3 regions of the Cytobacillus sp. FSL R7-0696 genome follow, and region 2 is predicted to be linked to each of the others. Evidence: predicted binding sites of a transcription regulator. Region 2 holds the regulator's gene; each other region holds the start of a gene.
What was found. The regulator Rex, encoded in region 2, represses fermentation and respiration genes when NADH is low (regulators of the CRP and FNR family bind a similar motif). The targets are predictions, from matches to a motif close to TTGTGAAATATTTCACAA.
Positions count from the first base shown of each region.

Region 1: a site for Rex is predicted at 2,438-2,455, ahead of qoxA (cytochrome aa3 quinol oxidase subunit II). Genes of this name have one in related genera too.
Region 3: a site for Rex is predicted at 1,417-1,434, ahead of MKX29_RS18240 (formate/nitrite transporter family protein). Genes of this name have one in related genera too.

Region 1 is NZ_JBBOWA010000001.1:3,898,139-3,902,856, forward strand. Features, by position in the region: gene qoxB (cytochrome aa3 quinol oxidase subunit I) at 1-1,374, opposite strand, end outside; gene qoxA (cytochrome aa3 quinol oxidase subunit II) at 1,419-2,333, opposite strand; gene MKX29_RS19990 (DUF3889 domain-containing protein) at 3,203-3,532, shown strand; gene MKX29_RS19995 (small, acid-soluble spore protein, H family) at 3,529-3,720, opposite strand; gene MKX29_RS20000 (2-oxoglutarate dehydrogenase E1 component) at 4,157-4,718, shown strand, end outside.
Region 2 is NZ_JBBOWA010000001.1:1,164,053-1,168,770, forward strand. Features, by position in the region: gene MKX29_RS06070 (CPBP family intramembrane glutamic endopeptidase) at 1-287, shown strand, start outside; gene MKX29_RS06075 (DUF4305 domain-containing protein) at 294-497, shown strand; one part of gene MKX29_RS06080 (IS3 family transposase) at 607-988, shown strand; one part of gene MKX29_RS06080 (IS3 family transposase) at 988-1,940, shown strand; gene MKX29_RS06085 (redox-sensing transcriptional repressor Rex) at 1,997-2,635, opposite strand; gene moaC (cyclic pyranopterin monophosphate synthase MoaC) at 2,659-3,141, opposite strand; gene MKX29_RS06095 (ABC-F family ATP-binding cassette domain-containing protein) at 3,285-4,718, shown strand, end outside.
Region 3 is NZ_JBBOWA010000001.1:3,526,552-3,531,269, reverse strand. Features, by position in the region: gene MKX29_RS18250 (type III polyketide synthase) at 1-158, opposite strand, end outside; gene MKX29_RS18245 (hypothetical protein) at 383-505, opposite strand; gene MKX29_RS18240 (formate/nitrite transporter family protein) at 567-1,367, opposite strand; gene fdhD (formate dehydrogenase accessory sulfurtransferase FdhD) at 1,622-2,413, opposite strand; gene MKX29_RS18230 (DUF2294 domain-containing protein) at 2,428-2,778, opposite strand; gene fdhF (formate dehydrogenase subunit alpha) at 3,225-4,718, shown strand, end outside.

The DNA of each region.
Region 1 (4,718 bases), 2.7 Mb from region 2:
AATAGCAATAATCCAAGCGCCGATTTTACCAAGACGATCATTTAACATGAAGCCGAACATTTTTGGCCAGTAGTAGTAAAGGGCAGCTAGCATTGCGAACACAACCCCAGGAATGATTACCATATGGAAGTGAGCAACTAAGAACATTGTATTATGGTATTGATAGTCAGCTGCTGACATACCTAGCATAACCCCTGTTACACCACCAAGTGTGAAAAGTGGGATAAACAACATTGAGTAAAGCATTGGCGTTGTCATAGTGATTTTACCTTTATACAGTGTTAACAACCAGTTGAATATTTTTACACCGGTAGGTACTGCTATTGCCATCGTTGTAATAGAGAAAATACTGTTAACGAAAGCGCCTTGACCCATTGTAAAGAAGTGGTGAACCCATACAACGAATGATAATAGTGAAATGATTACCATTGAAGCAACCATTGATTTATAACCATATAGGTTACGTCTAGCGAAAGTAGAGATTACTTCACTGTAAATACCGAATGCAGGCAAGATCAAGATATATACTTCAGGGTGTCCCCAAACCCAGAAAAGGTTGGCCCATAACATATCCATACCGCCATTTGTTGATGCGAAGAAATGTGTACCGAATAAACGATCTAATGTACCCATTGCAAGCGCAACTGTTAATACAGGGAAAGCAAATACGATAATAACGTTCGTAATTAATGCTGACCAAGTAAACATTGGCATTTTCATTAATGTCATGCCTGGAGCACGCATTTTCAAGATTGTCGTCATAAAGTTGATACCTGTTGCTAATGTACCAAGACCGGCAATCTGTATCGCAATCATATAATAGTTGGTACCGACAGAGGTACTAAATTCATTATCTGCTAACGGGAAATAAGATGTCCAACCCGCATCTGGTGAACCTCCGATAACGAATGAGATATTGAATAACATCGCACCGGCAAAGAATAACCAGAAGCTAAGTGCATTAAGACGTGGGAACGCAACATCGCGAGCCCCAATTTGCAGTGGAACAACAAAGTTCATAAAACCGATAATAAATGGCATAGCCATGAAGAGAATCATAACAACACCATGTGTAGTGAATATCTCGTTATAATGCTGTGCATCAAGCAATTTGTTCTCAGGTGCTGATAATTGCGCACGCATCATAATTGCGTCAGCGCCTCCACGGAATAGCATGAGGATCGCTGCAATAATATACATAATACCTAATCGTTTATGGTCAACAGTTGTTAACCATTCACGCCATAAATAACCCCATTTTTTAAAATATGTTATCCCAACTACAATGGCAATAGAAACAATTGCAATTGCTACCATTGAAGCATAAATAGCTGGACTTGGATGTGGTATGGCAAAACGTTCAAAGAACTCCATCCTGTATACTCCTTTCAGAAGATGTCAATAGACACTTCATCTAATTAATGGCTACTGTGGTCAGAGTGACCTTCGTGCTCATCATGATTTTCATGATTTTCTTCTGAATCTTCATCATTTGATTGATGATGTTCATGCCCTTCAGGTGCTGGGCTAAAGTCTAAATGAGTGCCAGTAAAAGTCATCTTACCTAAGTGACCTGGCTCTAGTAACTCTTCAAATTTATCTTCAGTAATTGGATCAGCTGTTTGATGAACTTCATCTACCCATTCCTCAAATTCAACTGGAGACATTGCTGTTACATCAAATGTATTTTCAGCAAAACCTTTTCCGCTGAAGTTCGCATTTCTACCCATGAATTCACCAGGATGATCAGCAGCTAAATGTAATGTTGTTACCATATCGGCCATTGCATATTTCTGTCCGCCAAGTTGTGGAATCCAGAAGCTAGTAATTGGACCGAATGAGTAAAGTTTAAATTCAAGTGCCCGATCAGTAGGTATATATAAGTAATTTACTGTTTCAATATCTTCTTCAGGATAGCTGAAGTGCCATTTCCAGTTAGATGATGATGCATATACAACTAATGGCTCCTTATCCTCATACCCTGGTGGTGTTGCTTCAACTTTATAGTTACTTTGGACAGAAACAAATGATAGATAAGCAACAATTAGTACAGGTATTCCGACACAAACTGCCTCCACCCATTTATTTCCCTCGATGTGAGGTGGTTCATAATCTTTTCCTTGTTTAGATGAACGAAATTTAATGAGCATATATGCAAGCATTGCAAAAACTACAATAACAATGCCAGACATTAACCATATGGACATCATAATATCGTTAGCCTGGACTTCGGCCTGTGGACCTTTAGGATTTAGAACAGTAAGTGGTTCACACCCAGCAAGTACAGCGGCAATGGCAACTATAGCCAATAAAAGAGCCCTTTTCAATTTCATTGATGTACCCCTTTCTATCTTTCTAAAAATCTATTGTTTTATTTGAACGTGAATATCACGCCTGTAACCCTATGTTAGTATCATAAATGGTTAAAAACAATTGAATGTGATAGGTGTCACAAAATGTTCATGAACAAATGATGAATTTGGTCACAAAATGTTCATGAAACTGAAAGTAAAAAGAAAAAATAATATTATTTAAATACTCTATTTTAAGAAAAAACTGAAAAATGAATATTGTATCATTCAATAAATATTAAAGGTTGCTTCTGTATTTATTATTTTAATATAAATGATGTTGCGTATTTGATTGACAGTACCCTCAGAAAAAGTGTGAAGTCTTCGAATGGTTTTGAAACGGATGGAAAAAAGAGGGGGGTTATCTTGTTAAAGAAATTTGATATTGATCAATTTTTAGACGGTGTATATAACCCGACTGATGATATTCATCATTTAATAGACATAATTGAAATAGATGATTTACTTGAGAGAACAAAATAGCCCTTTATGTCTTCCACTTTTTGTTTTAGATGTTGTACGATTACTTTTTTTAAAATCATAACTAAAACTAATCAAATGAACTAGTAAAGGACATATTCTTATATTTTTTTAAAGGCTATGTTGATATTTATGGTATAAGGGTTAATGGAACAATAGATAAAGAAAAGCGGGCAAGTTTTAACCATTAACTTGCTCGCTTTTCTTTGTCCATTGATATTTACTTTTGCACAAGCAAGTTTTGCCTTGAATTTTTTCTTTCATTATATAACCCATTACCCAAAAAAACTTTCATAAAGAATAAACATTTAAAAGATAGTAAAACTATAAATATTTCCATCAAAAAATGAAAGTGAAGAGGTGAGGAGAAAATGGAGAAAAGAGTGTTTCTCTCGATTGTCATAGTGTTGTTTAGCTATATATTAATTTCAAGCCCTCAAACAAACTATGCCGTTTATGATGCTCCTTCTTATGCAAAATGGGGTAAAGAAGCGATGATGATTGCAAAGGAAAAATACCCATCAGCAGATATTGTTGATTATCAGCATCTTGGAAAAGAAGTAAAGGAAAAGACAGAAATAGAAAAGTTTAAACTTTGGATGCGTCAACAGGAGATAGAATATGGGCTCTATGTGTTTATTGAATATGATAAAGATTCGGAGAAAATCGTCCATATTATAACGAAAAAAACTGACCGTTAACGTATTGTATTTTCTTCTATTAATTGTGCGAGTGGAACAACTTGATTCTTATCTACGTTGTTTCTTTCGCACACCCTCGCCATTTTAGTTAGTTCATAGAGATCGACAATCACGATTTTTACGCCATCGAAAGTTACTTCATATTCGATTTGACTTTTTAGTAGTTCCCTCGCTCTAGATAAATCCATAAGTTCACATCCTCTCTCGTAGTATTTTATTCAGTTTGAATATTTAGTGCACAATTCTACCAATAATAAGGCTTTTGATATATACTTAAATAGGCAAACGGTTTAGAAGTTGAATGATTTTCAACTTGTAGACGTTAGTTCATCTTTCCAATTTATTACACTAATAGGCGTGATATAGGAATGAAATTAATTCACTTTTTTAATATAAGTATTTTTTCTAAAAATATTAGCTGTATTTTCGTGATTTTCTCTTTTTTCCCTTTGTATATGCGCCTTTAACGTGGTAAAATGGCTTAGGAAACATTTCGTCCTCTGGAAATTAACATTATTCGGAATTTTTATATACGAAATAATATTGTTACTATCCTAGAATGGATATGGGGCGGAAATAAATTATCCAAATATATTTAAAAAAGAGTTGTGGAGGTAATTTTCCATGAAGAAGCCTTCAGAGGGTAGCGGACCTTTAGAACAAAGTTTTTACGGTCCTAACCTTGGCTATGTAATCGAGCTTTATGAGATGTATTTAGAAAATCCAGAATCAGTCGACCAAGAAATGAGAGAGTATTTTGAGGTTAATGGTTCACCATTGCAACAAACAGGGGTAGCTCCTGTAAGTATAGGAGCAGAAAGCACTGGCGTAAGTCCAGAACAAATTGAAAAAACTTTATCAGCTATTCGTCTTGCCGATTTTATTCGTTCAAACGGACATAAAGCTGCTGATATTTATCCCCTAGTTAATAGGGAAGAAAAGAATGTTGCTATTTTTGATTTAAGTAATTATGGATTAACAGAAGCAGATTTACGTGCAATACCAGCTCATCTTATATGTACAGATGCGAATATTCCGTTAAGAGATGGATTAGAAGCATTTGAATACTTAAAAAATGCTTATATGGATACGTTAGCATTTGAGTTCACTCATGTTGACAATTTAGAAGAAAAGGATTGGCTTCGTCGCAAGGTTGAAACAAATAGCCTTAAACTTAACTTGCAAA
Region 2 (4,718 bases):
TCATTTTTGGTTCCTTGCATAAACGATTGAACTTCTTTTTATCAGCACTGATTAGTTCATTAATTTTCTCTCTCGCCCATGGGGAAATTGAGCACTTACTTCTTTATGCAGCGATGGGCTTTACGTTCGCGTTTTTATATGTAAAAACCAATCGTATTCTCGTACCGATCATTGCTCATGTAGCGATGAATACCTTTGTCGTTGTGATTCAATTGAATATGGATAAGCTAGAAAAATATATGACAGAATTAGAAACGGTACAAATGATTTTTAGCAGATTAGGATGATGTTAGATGAGAACACCTTTGTTCACAGGGATTATCTCCCTTCTTTTTGGATTTGTATTTATTTATTTTGCAATTATTAACCTTCAAAACGGTGGAGGTTGGGGATTTTTAACGATCTTCATTTTGATTTTTGCCACTTTTGATATTGGTGGCGGGATTAAATTAATCGCTATGCATTATCGTATGAAAAAGAAAGAGGATAAAAAATAGAGCTGACTCCATGTAAACTGTACCCTATAAGATAGACACTTTGAAAAAAGTCCATCTTATAGGGTACTTTTGTTTATAATGAGAAAAAAAGATGTCGGAGTAGATTGAAATGACGAAAAGATTACTTACAAAGAAAGAACAAGAGCAATTAAAGCAAAACCCTAACGTGAAAGCAGTGAGTGAAAAAACAATTACTTACACAGACGAATTTAAACGTCATTTCATTGTGGAGAATGAGAATGGTAAACTACCACGAGAAATATTTGAGGAGTCTGGTTTAAATGTTGATTTAATTGGAATGGGACGTATTAAAACTGCCGGAAAACGTTGGCGGGCAGCTTATCGTAAAGCTGGTGTGGAAGGCTTACAAGATACGCGTAAAACAAATTCGGGTAGGCCATTAGAACGTGAATTAACGTTAGAAGAAAAGATTGCACGATTAGAAGCAAAAAACCGATTACTTGAGGCAGAGAATGAACTATTAAAAAAGCTCGATTTACACGAAAGGCAGATGTTGAAAAAGAAGTAAAAATGGCACCAGAATTAAAGTATAAACTCATCCAGGAAACGATAAAAAAATACAAATTGAAGCGTATGGTGAGCTATTTATGTGAAGTAATCGGCGTATCTCGTTCAGGTTACTACAACTACTTCCTGGAAGAGTCCGCACAAAGGCGTACAGCTAAAGAGGAAACGGATGAAGTAGTAAAAGAAATCATTTTAAAGGCGTATCATTTCAGTGGGCGCAAAAAAGGGGCACGCCAAATTAAAATGACGCTTCAAAACCAATACCAGATCACGTACAACTTAAAACGAATTCGTCGTATTATGAATAAATTTGAGATTGTTTGTCCAATTCGTAAAGCAAATCCTTATCGACGCATGGCCAAAGCAACAAAAGAACATCGTACGTGTCCAAATCATTTACAACGCAACTTTAAGCAGGGTGTGGCGGGCAAAGTACTCTTAACTGATATCACGTATTTACCATATAAGGGTGGTAAGTGTGCTTACTTATCAACGATTAAAGATGGAGAGACGAATGAAATTTTGGCTTATGAAGTATCAGATTCATTAAGTATGGATATTGCCTTAAATACGCTTCGAAAACTAAAACGAAAAAACCATCACCTAAAAGATGACGCTTTTATTCATTCAGATCAAGGTTTTCATTATACCAATCCACAATTTCAGAAACTTGTGAAGAAAACAGGTTTAGGTCAGTCGATGTCACGCCGAGGAAACTGTTGGGATAACGCGCCTCAGGAATCATTCTTTGGGCATTTAAAGGATGAAACAAATATAAAAGAATCTGAAACACTAGAAGAAGTAAAACAAGAGATTAAGAGATATATGGTATATTACAACCATTATCGAGGTCAATGGAATTTGAAAAAGCTGCCGCCTGCAAAATACAGACAGCAGCTTCAACAAGTTGCCTAGGCTTTTTCAAAATGTCCTTTACAAAGGGTACACTTTAATGCGGGTCAGCTCCTTTTTTATGATGGATAGTGTTTTAAGAAGTATACTAATGATTGCAATTCGACCGCCAAATCAATATGATGGATGCGAATATGGGAAGGAACCGTTAACCGCGCTGGCGTAAAGTTCAAGATTCCCTTTACATGACTTTTAACGATTCGATCCGTAATTGGTTGTGCCGCATGAGACGGTACAGTCAAAATGACAACTTGAATATGGTGCTCATCAATCAACTTTTCTAGGTCATCTAAATGACGGACAGGTACCTCTCCTACAGACGTGCCAACCCTACTTTCTGAAACATCAAATGCCACTTCAATCTTTGTATTATTATTTTTTAAAAAATTATAATTTAAAAACGCTGTACCTAGATTCCCTACACCAATTAACGCTACCTTTGTCACTTCATCTTGATCGAGTGTCTTACGGAAAAATCCTAATAAGTAATTTACGTTATATCCGTAACCTTTTTTCCCTAAAGCACCGAAATAGGAGAAATCTCGTCGAATTGTTGCAGAATCTACTTTCACCGCTTCACTTAATTCTGCTGAAGAAACTCGCTGCTTTCCTGATGCGTGTAAATTTTTCAAAAAACGATAATACAAAGGCAATCGCTTAGCCGTTGCTTGAGGGATTTTCGTTGATTCATTGGACATAGGCTCCACTCCATTCCATTTACTTAAGCCCTTCTAAAATCACCGTTTTTACCACCGGTTTTCTCTACTAAATATGTTGGTCCTATTACCATGCCTTTATCTACTGCTTTGCACATATCATATACCGTTAAAGCGGTAGCTGTAGCAGCTGTCAACGCTTCCATTTCTACTCCGGTATGCCCATTTGTTTTCACTGTACAATCAATATGTAACACATACTGATCCTCTACCTCTTCCCAATTGAAGGATATATCAATTCCGGTTAAGGCGAGTGGATGACACATCGGGATGATATCAGATGTCTTTTTTGCAGCCATAATGCCTGCCACTTGAGCAACAGCAAGCACATCACCCTTTTTCATCGTGCCATCAGTAATCTTCTGATAGATTTCTTGATTTAGCTCAATACTACTATGAGCAATTGCTGTACGGGCAGTTTGTGGTTTTTCACTCACATCCACCATCTTCGCTCTGCCTTCTTCATTAAAATGTGTAAATTCAGCCATTCATAACACCTCACATGAAAATGATACACTATTTTGATTCATCTGTGTAATGTAGTTTTTTATATATTCTATCCAAATAGTGACTTTATTGCCGAACCTCACCTGATTAAGGTACACTATCACTATAACAGAGGTGAAATATAATGATATTATTACAGGTTAATCAGCTTTCGAAAAGTTTTGTGGCTGATCCTATATTAATGAATATAAAGCTTGAAGTACAAACGAGAGACCGCATTGCATTAGTTGGACGTAATGGTGCGGGAAAATCAACTCTTTTAAAAATTATTGCTGGACATATGTCCTATGATTCCGGTGAAATTATTCAATCGAAAGAAACCAAAATCGGTTATCTTGCACAAAATACAGGACTAGAATCTGAGCTATCTATTTGGGAAGAAATGCTTACCGTGTTTGATTATTTGCGTAAACAAGAGAAGGAATTGCGCTTACTAGAAACACAGATGGGCGATGCAACACTCATCGAAAACGGTGAAGCTTACGATAAAATTTTAAAAACCTATGATCAAATGCAAGTCAACTTTAAAGAACAAGGTGGCTATCAATACGAGGCAGACATTCGTTCTGTACTACATGGCCTTAATTTTCAATCGTTTAGCTATGATACAAAAATTTCTGCATTAAGCGGGGGGCAAAGGACGCGACTTGCACTTGCGAAATTATTGTTAACCAAACCTGATTTACTGATTTTAGATGAGCCAACAAACCATTTAGATATTGAAACATTGTCCTGGCTAGAGCAGTATCTTAGTGGTTATGATGGTGCTATATTAATTGTCTCACATGACCGCTATTTCCTAGATAAAGTCGTCAACCAGGTATATGAACTATCACGTAACCATATTAAAAAATACGTTGGTAACTACAGCAAATATCTTGACCAAAAAGCAGCGAATTATGAACGTGATTTGAAAATGTATGAAAAACAACAAGAAGAAATTGCGAAACTAGAAGACTTTGTTCAACGCAACCTTGCCCGTGCTTCGACAACGAAGCGTGCACAAAGCCGGCGCAAGCAGCTTGAGAAGATGGAGCGAATGGATCGCCCCCAAGGCGATGTGAAATCAGCGACATTCGGCTTTCAAATTGAACGTCAATCAGGCAATGATGTGCTAACCGCTGACTCTTTAGCCATTGGCTACCAACAAGAAAAGATCAGTGATCACATTTCATTTCGCATGTCTCGAGGCGATTCCATTGCTTTAGTAGGTCCCAATGGTATTGGAAAGTCGACTTTATTGAAGACCCTTGTAGACAAGCTACCTGCTTTAGATGGCACGTTTCAATATGGCTCAAATATCCGCATTGGGTATTACGACCAACAGCAAGCTGATTTGAGTTCAAATAAAACCGTATTAAACGAGCTCTGGGATGATTACCCTCTCATGCCTGAAAAAGATGTCCGTACCGTGTTAGGTAACTTCCTCTTCTCTGGAGATGATGTCTTGAAAATTGTCTCTACATTGAGTGGTGGAGAAAAAGCAAGATTAGCACTAGCTAAGTTGATGTTGCAAAAAGCAAATGTCCTCATACTAGATGAGCCGACCAACCATTTA
Region 3 (4,718 bases), 2.4 Mb from region 2:
AAATGACGTTTTTCAATTTGTCCATTTTGAAATACTTTTAGTAAACGATCGATATCTTTGAAAGATTGCCCAAATAAGTGGCGTGCAAATGCTACCACTTCATTTTGAGTAATTCCATTTGGTGGGGGTACTTCTGAGATGGATAAAATAGCTGGCATAAGGAACTCCCTTTCTATCTATGTACGGGTATTTTTTCCTTAATAAGGATATTTATGCATTGATTGGTTTTTAATCTTTCTCGTTCATTTTTTGCATTAAAAAAAGCCGAATGAGTTATCTCATTCGGCTCAGAAAGATGTGTTTTGAAGGAGTTGCTGTGCCCTTTTATCATATCTTAAAGTGGCTCTCTTGGCATTACGCAAACTTTACCAATTATATTTGCTTATTTATTGCCTTGCTTATGCACATCAATGATAATCGTTTTATCAATGATTTGACCACAAACACGGCAAACCCCTTGTTCTTTATATAGCGTTTTACAATAATCACAATAATATTGCTGCATTTGCTCACATCCAATATCTCTAATAGATTATTTTATGTAAGCTATGATGATTGTGTTTCTATTATGAAGCTTTTTTCAACTGAGCATTTGTTTCATTTTTTGGTTTATAGGAGACAAAGTAAGCTAGGCCAACAAAAACAGCCCCTCCAACTACATTACCTAAAAAGGCAGGTATGATATTACCAATGAAATCTATCCAAGTAAACGAACCTGCAAAAATCGCAGCTGGAATAACGAACATGTTGGCAACAACGTGCTGGAATCCAATCGCAACAAATGCCATAACCGGGAACCAAATAGCCAAAATTTTACCTGCAAAATCATGAGCACCATAAGCTAACCAAACAGCTAGGCATACGAGCCAGTTACAACCAATCGCTGAAACAAATGTTTGTAAGAATGTATCATCAATTTTTGCACCAGCAATCGCTACTGTTTTATCTAGATATGGACCTGTCTCTGTTAATCCAACGACATGTCCAAAGAAATAAGCAACAAACAGTGCCCCTACAAAATTGGATAATAACACCCAAAACCAATTATTTAATAATTGCCCAAGACTAATTCTCTTTGAGAACAAAGCACTCGCAACTGACATCATGTTACCTGTAATCAATTCAGCCCCAGCCAATACTACTAATACAAGGCCTAAAGGGAAAACTGCTGCACCTAAAAACGATCCGAAACTTCCCCACTCTGCCGGTAAATTTCCAATAACACGAATGTCTAATAAAAATCCTAGTGCAATAAATGCCCCACCTAAAAAGCCTAAAACCAACAGCGACAAAAGTGGTGTTTTCGTTTTTGCAACACCTGTTGCAATCGTCTGTTCCATAATTTCTTGCGGTTTACTAAATCCCATTCTAACTACCCCCTAAATAAAAAAGGCAGCACTCAGACACCCCCTACTTTTGTAAAGGATTTCAAAGAATGCTGCCTAACCCTTCTGCAATCACCTACAGAAGTATCAGTCATCATATTTATATTGTTTGTTGTAAAAAGAGATAAAACAGTACTTGCCTTACTTCCATTTACCCATTGCAAACTATATGCTACCAAAAAACAAAAACTTTTACTAGACTATTTTTTATTTTTTTCGTGTAGCGAAGTATTTTTTTATAAGAGGATTCGTTCAGGATAAGTATATATATTCATGTTGCCATTACGAATAAATCCAACAGTCGTAATTCCTAATTCCTCTGCTGAGCGCAAAGCAAACTCTGTTGGTGCAGATTTTGAGAGAATCATTTCACAACCAATCTTTGCTACTTTTAAAAGTATTTCCGAAGAGATTCTTCCTGTGAAAACAATGATTTTCCCTTTCATGCTGATACCCTCTCGTAAACTATAACCATATATCTTATCAAGCGCATTATGCCTACCAATATCCATTCTGCTTAATAATATCCCATTTTTGTCACAAAGCGCAGCGCTATGTACACCACCTGTTTGTTTAAATGTAGTCGCAGAAGCTTGTAATTGTTCCATTAACTGATTACATTCATTGACAGTTAATTGAATGTTAACATCTTCCATTTTTTTAGCTGTTAATGCATCGTTAACAAAAACAAAGCCTTGTCTACTCATACCACAACAAGAAGTAATATATCTTTTATTTTGGAAGTTTTGTATATAAGGATTTGTACGATCAGTTGTAACATGAACGAACCCTTCCTTTTCTTGTACCCATATATCTTTAATATGCTTGTAAGATCTTATGATACCTTCTGATGCAAGATAACCTATAACCATGTCCTCAATATATTCTGGTGTACATACCATTGTGACTAGCTCTTCTCCATTCAGCTTAACCGTTACAGCATATTCGGTAACAATGGTATCTTCTATTTTTTCAGCTTTATTTCCAGTCACTCGTATGATTTTACGACTCGTTTCCACTTGCTTCATCTTTTCTCCTCTTTCTATGAATCTATGATATTTTTATCGAATACAAATACAGATATCGCCATATTTTCTTCCACTTTAATATCAGAAAACAAATGTAACAGCGTCGCGCCGACCAGTTCTTCCATTCCTTCTGGCGTACCTTCAGCATATACATCTTGAATCATTTTTGTTCTTGCTGAATGCACCATTTCTTTGCCATCTTCTGTACGAGAAATAAATTGTTCTGTCGGTGTGAGATTACCGTATAAAGTCGAAACGGCCATATTCTCTACAAACACTGTGTGAATTTTCTCCGGTCCCTTACCAAATAAGTCTTTTCTTAATTTACGAATGATATCATTAAACTCATGCACCATTTTTGACATCTTCTTTACCCCTTTATATAAGATTCTGTCTCAATTGTATAATCATAGTACAAGCAAAAAAAAAATGAAAGGGGCTGCGAATAGGAAAAAAATTGCACGATGATTGCTTTAATGTTTCAAAATACCAAAATTACCCTATTGAACTGTAATCGTTATAAGATTAAATTCATTATTGTTAAATTTAATTTTTAGCGCTATAATAACTAGTGGAATTGTTGGAGGGGTAATATTTTCATGTTGTCTTTCTATCAATGGTACTTTCTACATACTAAAAATGGTATGGATTGGTATAATAGCAAGCGTTGTTATTTAACTATTCCACCATGGATTATGCTCGCTTTTTGTAAGCGGTATAGTACATGGTGGTTTTTTTATTGGTTTAAGCAGAAACACTCACTTTATTCTCTTTAAACCATTGTTTGATCAAGTGTAAGGGGGAAACAAAATTGACTTCCAATGTAAACATTACAATTAATGGTGTGGATTATGAGGGGCATGAGGGGCAAACCATTCTCCAAATCATTAATCAAAATCAAATTGAACATCCACAGATTTGTTATTTACCAGAGGTAGACCCAATACAAACATGTGACACATGTATTGTAGAAGTAAATGGTCAACTTATGCGCTCATGTTCGACTGTAGCAGAAAGTGGTATGAGCGTTAGCTTAAGTTCAAACCGTGCCAAAGAGGCACAAACAGAAGCGATGGACCGTATTTTAGAAAACCATTTACTGTATTGTACAGTTTGTGATAATAATAACGGCAACTGTAAAGTCCATAATACAGCTGAATTATTAGAGATTGAGCATCAAAAGTATCCTTATACGCCTAAAGAAGATAAATCGGCTGTCGATATGTCGCATCCTTTCTATCGTTATGATCCAAATCAATGTATTGCCTGTGGCCAATGTGTTGAGATTTGTCAAAGTCTACAAGTAAATGAAACACTTTCAATTGATTGGGAAAGAGAAAGACCAAGAGTTATTTGGGACCAAGGTGTATCCATTGATGAATCGTCATGTGTTTCATGCGGACAATGTGTAACGGTTTGTCCATGTAATGCCTTAATGGAAAAATCAATGCTCGGTAATGCAGGTTTCATGACAAAGATTGATGATGAGATTATGACACCAATGATTGACCTTGTAAAAGAAGTAGAACCGAACTATGGCACGATTTTTGCTGTATCAGAAGTTGAAGCTGCGATGCGTGAAGAAAGAATCGAAAAAACGAAAACCGTTTGTACTTTCTGTGGTGTAGGTTGTTCGTTTGAAGTTTGGACAAAAGACCGTGAAATTTTGAAAGTGCAACCAAGCCACGATGCACCAGTAAATGCGATTTCCACTTGTGTCAAAGGTAAATTCGGTTGGGATTTTGTTAATTCTGAAGAAAGAATTACAAAACCATTGATTAGAAAAGAAGGTCGCTTTGTAGAAGCTAGTTGGAACGAGGCATTAGACCTAGTAGCTAGTAAACTAGGTAGTATTAAAGAAGAATTCGGCAAAGATTCAATTGGCTTTATTTCTTCTTCAAAAATTACAAATGAAGATAGCTATTCATTACAAAAATTAGCTAGACAAGTATTTGAAACGAATAATATCGATAACTGCTCTCGTTATTGCCAATCACCAGCCACTGATGGCTTATTTAGAACGGTAGGTATGGGCGGTGACGCTGGAACCATTAAAGATATTGCTGATGCAGGTCTTGTCATTATTGTTGGTGCAAACCCAGCAGAAGGTCACCCTGTTCTCGCTACACGTGTGAAAAGAGCGCATAAATACCACGGTCAAAAGCTAATTGTTGCAGACTTGCGTAAAAATGAGATGGCTGAACGTTCTGATTTATTTATCAGTCCGAAACAAGGAACAGACCAAGTTTGGTTGATGGCTGTAACCAAATACATGATTGATCAAGGTTGGCATGATGCTGAATTT